Regions from separate parts of the Desulfosporosinus youngiae DSM 17734 genome, predicted to be linked through region 3. Evidence: riboswitches for the same ligand, from Rfam matches in the RefSeq annotation. Region 3 holds a riboswitch; each other region holds the start of a gene.
The links. A riboswitch is a leader RNA that binds a small molecule or an ion and turns the genes downstream of it on or off. The one in region 3 is predicted to bind cobalamin.
Positions count from the first base shown of each region.

Region 1 (4,273 bases), 1.6 Mb from region 3:
GGAGTAAGTGCCCGGAGGCAATCTAAAACAGTTGCGGGCTATGTCGGCAGATTCTCATTTTTCTTCGAGCTTTCCTATGCGGTAATGATTATAGTAGGAGCATTAATGCTGCATCAAGGAAGCCTTAACTTTGAAACACTATTGATATTTATCATTTTCAGTGTGGAATTTTACAAGCCTTTCCGGAAAATTGAGAAGTACTGGCTGGACTACCTGCAGGTAAAGGACAGCTATCGACGGGTGGAAGGGGTGTTGGAGGCCCCCACTGTACCGGCGGCAGTTTTTCCAAGAAAAACAAGCGCTTTTGATATCACTTATGAAAAGGTTGATTTTTCCTATGAAACCGATGAGTTCGCGCTGAAAAATATCAATTTTAAGCTGCCTCAGGGAAGCTTGACGGCATTGGTAGGTCCCTCCGGCTCCGGGAAGACCACGATCACCAATTTGCTGCTGCGCTTCTGGGACATTGGAAGAGGTTCCATCCAGGTAGGTGGTGTGGATATCCGGGATATGGACTATGACGAGCTGCTTTCCAATATCAGTATTGTCATGCAGAATGTCGTGCTCTTCGCTGACAGTATCTATGAAAACATCCGGCTGGGCAACCGGAACGCAACACGGGAACAGGTTATCGAGGCGGCAAAAAAGGCACAAATCCATGACTTTATCGCCGGGCTGCCGGAAGGATATGATACAAGAGTGGGGGAAAACGGTGTGGGCTTATCCGGTGGTCAAAAACAGCGTATTTCCATTGCCCGCGCCTTCCTTAAAAATGCACCTATTGTTGTGTTGGACGAGATCACCAGCAATGTGGACCCTGTGAACGAGACCAAGATCCAAAAAGCCGTCAGTGCTCTGGCCAAGGGACGGACAGTGCTTGTCATTGCCCATCATTTGCGTACCATTCAGACCGCAGATCAAATTCTTGTTTTTGATCAGGGGAGTCTTGTAGAGCAGGGTGCCCATTCATTGCTCCTTGAGAAGGGAGGCTTGTATGCACAGCTCTGGAAAGCACAGGAGGTGGCCAAGGGGTGGAAGATCGCGTAATTGAGCTTTAGAATAAGGCAATCCGGCGAGGATAAGGTGATGTGCAAAGCATTGCTATACTCTCCTCCCCCGAGGGGGAAGAGAGCCTAAATGGTGCATCGATGCAACATTTGAACTACACCCAAGGGCTCATCCTTTTTGGGATTTCAGGGCCAAGGCGTTCAACCTGGATAAGTCTGAGTAGCGACTATTGTTCTCAGTTTCAAGGGGAAAATCATGCTTCAGCTCTGTTCAACTGTTTTAATGGTTGACATATTAGACTAATATACGATAACATTAAAACAATTGTATATTGGAAAATAAAGGTGCGCGTACTACATAGTACAGCTTAAAAGGGAAGCAGGTAAAATTCTGCACGGTCCCGCCACTGTAATGGGGAAATGTTTTATACTAATAGCCACTAGTCCTACCGGGAAGGCGTAAAGCATTGATGAACCAAAGTCAGAAGACCTGCCTTTGTTGAATGAACCAATAACTCTACGAGCGATAGGGGGTTCTATAAAGTAAGTGTTGTATTTAGGGAAATACACAGCCTCTTGGCGCTCATCGTCAAGGGGCTTTTTGAATTCAAAAAAGGGGAAGATAGGGCGTAACGGATGATAAGAGAATTATTAAACGAGATGGACGATCGCATCGGCAGTTTCACGCAGGGCTGTAATTTAAAATGTAGTCATTGTTATAACGTCAGCCTTACTGACCGATTTTATTTCTTAATTTCTTTTGTTCAATGATGGTTCCGTATAAAGGAGAGAATTCATGCATACGCATAGTCTGGAAAATACGCTAAAACGAGCTAAATGTATCAGTAAAGTGATATTAGGAGATAGCCCGATCGAGTTAAACCAATTTGTCGGAGTCGTACGATATAATGCCAAGGTAGAGTTTTCGGCTCAATACCGTGATAGAGTTAATCGTTCCCGATTTTTAGTGGATAAATTTACGAATGAAAACAGAATTATCTATGGTGTCACAACCGGATTGGGAGAAAATTGGAATAAAGCAGTATGTCCTGAAGACTCAGCGCTTTTACAAAGAAACACACTCCTGTCCCATGCCACCTCGGTAGGAGAACCTTTGGACAAAGAAGTAGTAAGGGGAATACTTCTGATGATGCTTTTAAACCTGGGACAAGCTTATGCCGGAGTTCGGATGGAAACTCTCGAGCAAATAGCAGGACTTCTCAATAATGGCATTATCCCGTTTGCACCAAAAGATGGTTCCGTAGGCTATCTAGGGCCGGAAGCTCACGTTGGCCTCGTTCTAATTGGGCTAGGTAAGGCTTGGTTTAACGATAATTTACTGCCCGGAGATAAAGTTCTTGAAGAGGCGGGTATGAAACCAATCGCTTTAGCAAGCAAAGAGGGCTTATCCCTTGTTTCTGGAACGACATCAATTACAGCACTAACTGCTTTAACATTATATGATGCAATTAATTATTCGAAAACAGCAGACATCTCTGCAGCCATGTCTTTAGAAGTATTAAAAGGAACCCTAGAAGCTTATGACCCAAGGATTCATGCTGTAAGACCACATGAAGACCAAATAAATACTGCTGAAAACATTAGAAATATATTGAAAGATAGTGAGATAATTGCCCAATACAAATCCTACAGAGTACAGGATGCTACGTCATTAAGAAATGTTCCTCAAGTACACGGGGCAGCTAAGAAGACAATCAAAGATGCATATCAAACAGTTCTTACTGAAATGAACTCCTGTTGTGATAATCCTTTAATATTTTCAGACAGCGAAGATGACGGACAGGTATTGATGGGATGTAATGCTGATGGTTCATTTGTTGGAATTGAAGCTGATTCTTTATGCATGGCCATGACGATGATGGCAAAAATGTCAGAAAGAAGAACCCATAGACTGGTTAACCCGCATGTAAGTGAGCTTCCCGCCTTTTTAATTAGAAATAATGGCGTAAATCACGGCTTCATGATTCCGCAATATACGTCAGCGGGTATCGTAGGTCAAATGAGAATATTTAGTCATCCAGCAACAATTGATAACGCCATTACAAGTGCATTTCAGGAAGATTATACGAGTATGGGTTATAATGCTGCATTAAAGGCCTATAAAACTGTAAACCTTTTGAAATATGTTTTAGCGATTGAATTAATGTGTGCTGCCCAAGCACAAGATTTTATTGCAGAACTTTTGCCATCCCCCACAACTTTAGCGGTGAAAAATCTAATCAGAAAGAATGTTCCTTTTCTCGAAAAGGATGAATTTTTACAGCCTTATATTGAGCATGTCTCCAGCCTCATCGCTGAAGAGAAAATACTTGATATAGTTGAAAATCTAAAATATTAACATCCATTTTTGCTATAGTAGCTGATACCCTGTTTATGTGACGTAGTAATCTTATCAGGTGTACTTCATGGTTGACACATGAGATTAAGATGCGTTAACATTATAGTAATTAAATATTTGAGAATAAAGGTGCGTGTACTTAAAGTACGGCTTAAAAGGGAAGCAGGTTAAAGTCCTGCACGGTCCCGCCACTGTAATGGGGAGATGTTTCATACAATAGGCCACTGGTTCATACCGGGAAGGCGTGATGTATTTAAATGAACCAAAGTCAGAAGACCTGCCTTTGTTAATGAACCAGTAACTCTACGAGCGATAGGGAGGTTCTATAAGTAAGTGTCGTATTTAGGAATATACACGGCCTCTTGGCGCTCATCGTCGAGGGGCTTTTTGAATTTAAAAAGGGGAAAGATGAGGGCGCGTAACGGATGATAACAGAAATTATAAAAACGAATGGGTCCTTCGCGTTTCGACGGTTCTGTTAAGGTATAAAATGATGGGGATATTCTGAGAGGGCGGAAGCAAAAACCATGGAGGTTTGACTCATTAGGGTCAACTTTGTGGTTTTTTTGTTTCTATACTGAGAGGAAGTGAAAGACAGTGCCTTAAAGTAAACTTGTTCAGTTAAAATTATAACTTTAAAATTTATTTTAAAAATAAGACATTAAGCAGGAATCTATGAAGAGTTTGTAGAATCAATGTACAAAATTATTTTAAATGCAGAACCACGAAGGTATTTGCAAAGACCATGGAGGTTTGACTCACTAGAGTCTGCTTCGTGGTCTTTTTTATTTTAAGCAAATTGTCGAAATTCCGACAGCTGATGAAAAATAATTAACAGAAATGGAGTGGATGCTGGTGTCCTGATCGATGTTGGGTTCAAGGAAGAATTTATCAGTCCAGATATTAC
Region 1 is NZ_CM001441.1:4,262,201-4,266,473, reverse strand. Features, by position in the region: gene DESYODRAFT_RS19765 (ABC transporter ATP-binding protein) at 1-1,047, shown strand, start outside; cobalamin riboswitch at 1,334-1,519, shown strand; gene DESYODRAFT_RS19760 (HAL/PAL/TAL family ammonia-lyase) at 1,804-3,366, shown strand; cobalamin riboswitch at 3,477-3,665, shown strand.
Region 1: linked by a shared signal. The riboswitch ahead of DESYODRAFT_RS19760 (HAL/PAL/TAL family ammonia-lyase) and the one ahead of nikB (nickel ABC transporter permease) in region 3 are both predicted to bind cobalamin.

Region 2 (4,273 bases), 370 kb from region 3:
CCCGCCGCATCCTGCTGAAACAAAGTAGTTATTAAAGATCGAGCCGATAACTCCCCGTTCCCGAAACTTATCAGCAGTGTGCAGGGGCACAACATATTCCGCCCGCGCGTTTAAATGGTCCGGATTAATTCCGCCATGAATGCATTCATAATCCCCTCCGCTGAGCAGCTCCAAGGGATAAAGCGCCCAATTGTCCGTATTTAAGGCTTTCATCTTGTCGGGGTTTCCTTTAGGGACAACCCCCGCCGTGGTTATAAAAGCAAGTTTAGCACTTGCCAGCTCCGTTACAGGTTTGGGCGGCCTAACCTGTTCGAAAACCGGGAGAACCAGTTCACTAGTGTAACTCCTGCCTTGCAAACGGGCTTCAAGCATCTCTATGGCTCTTTGGGCGCCCGATTTCTCACGTGAAATGACTTTGCGAATTCCCCGAGGTAGATAGCCTTCGACTTGAGCGGCTCCCAGCTCTTTTTGGCTCACTACCTTATGAGCAAAAGCAGCCATCCGGACTAAGGCATCTTGCATCCCTCGCACGGTTTTAGTCGTGGGCAGAATATAGATGGTTTGATTCCGGCGATACATCTCTGCTGCGGGATTATCCGGCGAGAAAGCAGTAAGCGCCGGTATTCCCAACAAGTCAGATAAATACTGACAAACTGCTCCGCCGGCAACACCATAGCGTCCGGCACCAAAGGCAGGTCCGGCAAGGATGAGGTCCACTTTTTCCTGCTGTAATTTTTGAGCAATTCTTTTTAGCACATCATCCTGGTTTTCTTGAAAATAGTTATCTCCGCAAATTGCCGTTGTCGATATAACAAAGGATTCACCGAGCAAACGCCCTAATTCCTTTCCCGGCCCTACTGCTTTTTGCTGAAATTCCAGAGGGGTGTCCGCTTTATCCTCAGCGCCAATTTCTCCAAAAAATTGATTTAAGTAATGAAAAACTTTAATCCTTTTCTCCATCGAGATTCATCCTCTCTTCTGATATTACACCTTTGGGGTCTGACCTAAGCTAAATATTTCCTCCATTTGCGGGGTAGGCTTCTTACCAATGATCGTAGTTATGAGGATGATCAGAATGGTCACGAGCAAGGCACCGACCATTTCATGAATTCCGGTTAGTTTGACTAAAAACAGCTTCCAGATAATATAAACCAATGGACTAATACCGACCACGGCCAGCGCGCCGCTGAGATTGGCCTTTTTCCAGAGGACGCCAAGTATCAGCGGAATACCAAAAATCAAAGCAAACCCACCGAAAGCGAAAGCATTGATTTCCAGGATTAAGGCCGGAGGTTTTAAGGCCAGCACAAAGGAAATGATTCCTATCACCAGAACTGCCCCTTTTATCACTAATAACTTGGTGCCTTCCTTTACGTCTTTAGAGAAGCGCGGCAGAATATCATTGCCTACCGTACCTGAAACGGCAAGCAAGAGGGAATTAGCGGTTGTCATCATTGCCGCAATTAATGTAAAAAACAAAAGTGCCGCATAAATTGAGGGCAGACCACTGATCACGCTCGGCATAGCCATATCGGATTTGGCCAGACCGGGATGAATGACCCGGGCAGTTAAGCCGACCAAGCCAGCACCAAATGACCACAGTGCTCCAAGTGCCATAGAAATGGGAAACGCTCTGCGCATCGCCAGGGAATCCTTAAGCCCCCATACTCGCGCGGTCAGATGCGGCTGACCCCAAAAGGCGATAAGGTAAGATATAATTAGACCTATTTGTAAAGTTAGGGGCATGGAACCCCTAAATTCTATGAGCTTCGGATCGATGACCGCCAGCTGAGCATTGAGACCGGAGAACCCGCCCACGAGCTTCATGGAGATGTATACCATAACAATCGTCCCAATCGTCATGATCGTTCCTTGCAGAGTGTCCAGCCAGGCAACCCCTAGATAGCCGCTAAACTGAGTAGAAATGACAATCGTCAGACCCAAAATAATCATTCCCCAAAAATAGCTGATGCCTAAGGTTGACTCAATAAGGTAACCGGCTCCCATGAGCTGGATAATAATCATAGGGATAATAAAAATCAGCGTCCAAAGTCCTGTAATTGGTTTCAGATTTTCTTTGCCGAAACGCAGAGCCAAATAATCTGCCGTCGTCAAAATGGATGCCTTGACAGCGACACGACGTAATCTTGGAATGACCAGGACCCAACTGATAAACATGCTCCCAAATACACCCAAAAGATACATCAAACCGGCCCAGCCAAACTGATAAGCCAACCCCGCTGCCCCTAAAAAAAGTCCTGCACTGGCTGCCGAAGCCGACCAGGTAAAGGCCGATACTACTCCGCCCACATTGTTATCCCCAGTTAAATAACCCCTGACACTTCCTGTATGTTTATGGGCAAGAAGCACAACTACAATAATGCTGGCAAAGAATAATATCGACCCGATGATCATTTCCATACTCATATAAACCACCTCTTAACATTTTTTCACTGGTATACTACTTTTACAGTTTAAATAAGTTCTTGCTTAATACCGAGATTGCCAGCGAAGCAACAACAAAAACGATGATTGTTGAGAATAGGAACGTCCCCGCTGTAGAAGCAAACATAAAATCACCCCTTTCCCAAATAAAAAAGTCCTACGCCAAATTTAAAATTTGACGTAGGACTTTACCTTCATCCTTAACAATCTACAATACCAAGGCAGGTCTCCTGGCTTACGGGTCATTGCTGTTCTTCAGGACCTTCCCGGCTTATGCCAGTGGCCTCTGATCGCTCGCCGATTACAGTGGTGGGTCCGCTCCGTTTATTGTCACCTTTGAAGACAATTCCGGATTCCCTATTCTCCCTCTTTCAGGGCACCTCGATACCGTATCAGTTATTTACTTAGCTACATATTATTTTAATTATTTGAATACGTCAACCCCACTCCTTACTTTTTGCCACAAACGATTCGTTTTCTTCATAAATTTTATTGAGGCCTGACACTTAATATTTTTATATACAAGTTTTAAAATTATCAGGGAAAAAGGCCCATATTTGGGTGTAAAATTATAATAATTGTGCCTTAATTAATATTAACACTCTTAAATGGATTTGAGGGAAAATACATGACTAAAACAACGAGAGAGATACAAATGCCTCTCTACCTGAAGTCTTTCAATTGCATAGGTTCCGCCTGCGAGGACAGCTGCTGCTTTGGCTGGAGCAGTATCACGGTGGACAGCGGAACCTTCAAAAAATACAGCAGTATCCATGACCCGGCATTGAAAGAAATAATCGATAATAAGGTCGAACTCAACCAAACCGAACAAAGTGCGGAAACCTACGCCCATGTGATACTAAACAATGATTCAACCTGCCCTTTTTTAACTAAAAAAAGACTTTGCCTAATGCAGTTAAAACAAGGCGAAAACTATTTACCCCAGATTTGTTTTGCTTTTCCCCGGGTAACTAATGTTATCAACGGTATCCTGGAAAAATCCGCTGTCATGTCCTGTCCCGAGGCTGTACGCGTGGCACTGTTAAACTCTAAAGGAATTGACTTTATTTCAGTACAAGAACCTCTGGATGTGCGCAACAAAATTTCAATTTCACTTAATACCAATGATCCGGCCTTCACTGATACACCCAACAAGTATTTTCAGGATTTACGAAATTTTACACTTCATCTATTAAAGAACAGGGATTATAAGCTCGAGGAACGGCTTATTATCCTGGGATTGTTTTTTCAAAAGCTTGCGAAAGTATGTAATGAAAAAAAGGTTGATACTATACCTGAGTTCATTGCTTCCTTTGCCCAATTATTAAAGGAAGAGTCTTTAACAGCGCTTCTCGCGAAAACCCCCACATCCCCGGTAGTTCAGTTTAAACTGTTGATGCAAAGCGCTCTCACAAGGCTTGTACAGGGAATAACCAATCAACGCTACGCTGAATGTTTCATTGAGTTTTTGCAAGGCATAAAGCATTCACCTGACATAAGCTTAGATATTTCGGCTGAAAACTATCGTCTGGCCTTTGAAAATTACTACGCTCCTTTTGCTTTTAAGCACGAATATATTTTTGAGAATTATCTGGTGAATTACGTCTACAATAATCTTTTTCCACTGAGTAACGGAGATATTTTTGACGAATATATAAAGCTCGTGTTTCATTACTCATTGATCAAAATGCTTCTTACCGGTATTGCCGGATTCCACCAAGGACTTAGTTTAGAGTTGTCAGTTAAGCTGATTCAGTCCTTTGCCAAAACAATTGAACACAATCCTCAATACATAAATGAAACGAAAGATTGGTTCAAAAGAAAAGGT
Region 2 is NZ_CM001441.1:2,287,021-2,291,293, reverse strand. Features, by position in the region: gene DESYODRAFT_RS10695 (glycine/betaine/sarcosine/D-proline family reductase selenoprotein B) at 1-960, opposite strand, end outside; gene DESYODRAFT_RS10690 (sodium:solute symporter family transporter) at 985-2,427, opposite strand; cobalamin riboswitch at 2,649-2,844, opposite strand; gene fliB (flagellin lysine-N-methylase) at 3,074-4,273, shown strand, end outside.
Region 2: linked by a shared signal. The riboswitch ahead of DESYODRAFT_RS10690 (sodium:solute symporter family transporter) and the one ahead of nikB (nickel ABC transporter permease) in region 3 are both predicted to bind cobalamin.

Region 3 (4,273 bases):
CCGCTGTTAGGACCAAAAAGTTCCCTGCCATCGTTGATAATGCCGTCATTATTAAGATCTAAGGCTAAAAAACCGCTGCCAGGTCCGGCAAAGGATATTTGATCCAGTGTTCCGTCCGCATCAATGTCAAACTCATACTTCTCCCGGGTAACTGAGGCACTTGCCGAACCATAATTGATAACCAAGGGATCGATTAAAGCCTCTCCGGCACGTATGCTGAGGTTGTTTCGGGAAATAAACTCTCTGCTCAAATTTAACTGCAAATTCAAATTGATTTCCCGGCCATCTTCCGTTTTGATGGATGCCTGAGCGTTAAAAGACGTACTTTCGGCTTCATAGTGGGTTGTACTTCGGTTGTAGATAAGACCCCAGCCTGCACTTTGGGGCTGCTGCAATTGCTGAACAGCAATTGTTTTGGGGGCTTGGATGTTATCCGGTACTACAAGCTTAAGCTTTTTTCCCGTTAGACTTTTGAAGAGCATTTGGATAAGCTCAATCTTTCGTTTATCTGATTCGCTGAGCTGAAAAAGCGAATCGGATTCATTGCTGGATTTGCTTACGCTGTTTTCCCCGGACATCTGAAGATATTTAGCTTCTTCAGATAGTTCAACCGTATCAACCTCAAGCTTGGCAGAGTTAATTTGGCTAAGAGTACCCCCTTGGTTGCTCCATAATTTTAAAGACTCAAAACTGACAGTTGCTTCAGAATAACTGTGCTGACTGCTCATCGCTACATCTGAGCTTGCTATTTTCATAAAGCCACCTCCATTGTAAAAGTATAAATTTACCTTTCAAGTTATTTATCGGCACACAAGTTCTAAACATTTATAGTTTCCGGTGATTTCCAAATATTTGACGACATCAAATCACCATTCTTTTCTTCGAAATGCTAGTATTTGACAATTTAATATCTAAAAACAATTCTATAGACAAATATTAGCAGACATGCTAAGATTAAGCTAATATAATAACATGTATAAGTTTCGCATGAATTAAAAGGGAATCCGGTGTAATTCCGGAGCGAGGCCGTCACTGTGAAGGGGAGTTTTGCAGCAATCCACTGGAGTATTCCGGGAAGGGCTGTAAGGCGATGAACCAAGTCAGGAGACCTGCTTATACACATATTAATGAACGCCTACGGTATCTGGGCCGCTCATTTGGTGGATTTCTCATGGGCTAATGGTCTATCCTTTGCCTTTAGTGACATGGTTTCCCGGATTAGCAGCATAAACTCAAAGCAGCCGTAACAGGCTGCTTTTTTATACTGTCAGAAAGTATAACTTTTCGTTGTATACTTTCTAAGCATAAGTGCAACCAGCGACTTCGCCTCATTCGCAAGCATGCGTTTAAAGCTCGGCGAAGCCGGGTTTTCTTTATATGATCAGCAGCAGGTATTGCCGGGCAGGCAGGCCATAGGGCTGAGATGATTGAGAGGTGATACATATTAGCTTGCTGAAATTGACCAAGCGGTTCTTCCAAATGGTGATTGTATTGTTTTTTGTAAGTTTTTTCACTTTTTTGCTCACATATCTGGCCCCGGGGGATCCGGCCAGTGCTATGTTTGCAGCCAGCGGCATTGTGCCTAGCGAGGATATGCTGAAGGCGGCCAGACATTCGATGGGGTTGGACAAACCTTTTGTCCTGCAGTATACTTCATGGCTGACAAACTGTCTGGCAGGCGATTTCGGGACATCCTTTTCGAAGAAAACACCTGTGGCGGCACTGTTGAGCCAGCGGCTTTGGCCCACTCTCAAGCTGGCGTTGTTTTCCCTCGTTCTCATGCTGGCTCTCTCCCTGCCGGCCGGTATTGTCTCGGCTGTTCGGCAAAACAAATTCACGGACTATCTGTTCCGCGGATTTTCTTTTGTCGGAATATCCATGCCGGGATTTTGGATCGGACTGCTTCTCTTGTACATATTTGCCCTTAAACTCAACCTTTTGCCGGTGATATCAACCACGGCAGGTTGGAAAAGGCTGGTTTTGCCGGGGGTTACCCTGGCTATCGCCATGGCCTCGAAATACTCCCGCCAGGTCAGAGCTGCGGTTTTAGAAGAGCTGCAGCAGGATTACGTCGTAGGTGCGAAAGCAAGAGGCATCAAACCCTCTGTGATAATGATCCGGCACGTTTTGCCCAATGCCTTATTGCCCCTGGTAACCATGCTGGGCCTTTCCCTTGGCTCCCTTCTGGGCGGGACCGCAGTGGTGGAGATTGTTTTCGCCTATCCGGGCCTTGGCAATCTGGCAGTAAATGCCGTCGGCGCGCGGGATTATCCATTAATTCAGGGCATTGTGCTGTGGATCGCCATGATTTATATGGTCATCAATTTACTGGTTGATTTGTCCTACAGCCTGATTGACCCCCGAATACGGAAGGAGGCATAAGCCATAAAGACTTTCCTTGACTTTGTGAAAAAACACAGAAGTTTCATGGCATTTGCCTTCCTGGCGGTGCTGATCGGATTCATAGCGCTCTTTGCGCCCCTTATTGCCACTCATGACCCCTTAGAGGCAGTTCTGCAGGATGCTTTGCAGCTGCCCGGCGCGGAGCACTGGTTCGGTACGGACGCCCTGGGGCGGGATGTATTCTCCCGGGTTGTTTTTGGCGCGAGAACCTCAGTGGTGAGTGCTCTGACGCTGGTCACAGTCATTCTGGTATGCGGTACGCTGCTCGGAATTGTGGCCGGTTTCTTCGGCAGAACCGTGGACGCTGTGATTATGCGGTTGGCCGACAGTATGCTGGCTTTTCCCGATCTTGTGCTGGCTATGGCGATTGCCGGTATTTTAGGACCCAATATGATAAACTCCATTGCCGCTATCGCTGTTGTCAGTTGGACAAAATACGCGCGCTTGGCGCGCAGTCTGGTTCTGAAAATAAAGAATTGCGACTATATCACCGCCGCACGCATGACAGGCACGAAAAACAGATATATCCTCTGGCGGTATATGCTGCCCAATGCCCTGCCGACAATGGTGATTACCGCCGCTACGGATATCGGGGCGATGATGCTTGCTTTAGCCTCCCTGTCCTTCCTGGGATTCGGCGTCCAGCCGCCCACGCCGGAGTGGGGCTATATGCTCAGTGAGGGCCGGCAGTATTTCCAGTCGTCTCCCTGGCTGCTGTGGTGTCCCGGAGCGGCGATGTTTATAGTAGTGGTAGTGTTCAACCTCCTGGGGGACAGCCTGCGCGATATTCTGGACCCCAAACAGGAGCAGACCCTCTCAGGGCGCCCGGAGGATGAAGCCGGGGTTCTCCGCAGCAATGCTACAGTTAACCAATTATCATAATAATTTGAAAGGGGTCAAACATATGAAAAAGAGAAAAGGGTTCATTCTATTCGTCACTATCTGCCTTGCGCTGTCCATGCTCGCCGGCTGCGGCAGCAATCCGGGCACAGCCGGCCCGGCAAGTTCTTCGTCGGGAAAAACACAGTTGAATGTCGCCACTGAACTGATGTCCGCCACATTGGAGCCTTCCCTGAACTGGGACGGTTGGTTTGTGATGCGCTGGGGTGCGGGTGAAACCCTGATCCGCTATGATGAAAACGGGAACTTTGCCCCATGGCTGGCGGAAAGCTGGGAAGTAGCTGCCGACAACCTCACCTGGACGTTCAAAATACGCGACGGCGTGAAATTCTCAAATGGCAAAGACATGAAAGCAAGTGATGTAGTGAAATCCATCGAGCGCCTCTTCAAGCTGGAAGATCCCGCCAATGGCGGGGCGGGGAACCCCCAGGGGCACTTCACTTATTCCTCCATTGCAGCAGATGACGCTGCGGGGACGGTAACCATCGTCACTAAAAAGCCGGTTCCCGATATGCCGGGATGCCTGGCTTATCCCTGGACAATGGTGATTGATGTGGAGGGCTCCGCTCAACGGAAGGTTCAGCTGGAGGGTCCTATTTGCACCGGTCCCTACGCTTTCGTTTCCTTTACTCAGGACAACGATGTGCAGATGGTGCGCAACGAGCATTACTGGGATGGGGAAGTCCCTTTTAAAACCGTCAATATCATGCAGGCGAAAGAGCCCTCCACCCGTACCATGGCCCTGCAGGACGGCAGTGTGGATCTGGCCCTCAACATTCCTGCCTCTGACCGGGATCTCCTTCTGAAGGCAGGCGGCTTCACAGTCAACGAAGTAGCCGGTTCCCGCATAGGCTATGCCCACATCAACATGGAGGGCATTATGGGCAACGACGCCTTGCGGCAGGCCGTGATGATGGCCATTGACGGCAAAACCATTGCCGATGTAACTACCAGCGGCTCCTATACCTAC
Region 3 is NZ_CM001441.1:2,660,695-2,664,967, forward strand. Features, by position in the region: gene DESYODRAFT_RS12260 (hypothetical protein) at 1-755, opposite strand, end outside; cobalamin riboswitch at 962-1,131, shown strand; gene nikB (nickel ABC transporter permease) at 1,435-2,382, shown strand; gene nikC (nickel transporter permease) at 2,407-3,285, shown strand; gene DESYODRAFT_RS12275 (ABC transporter substrate-binding protein) at 3,308-4,273, shown strand, end outside.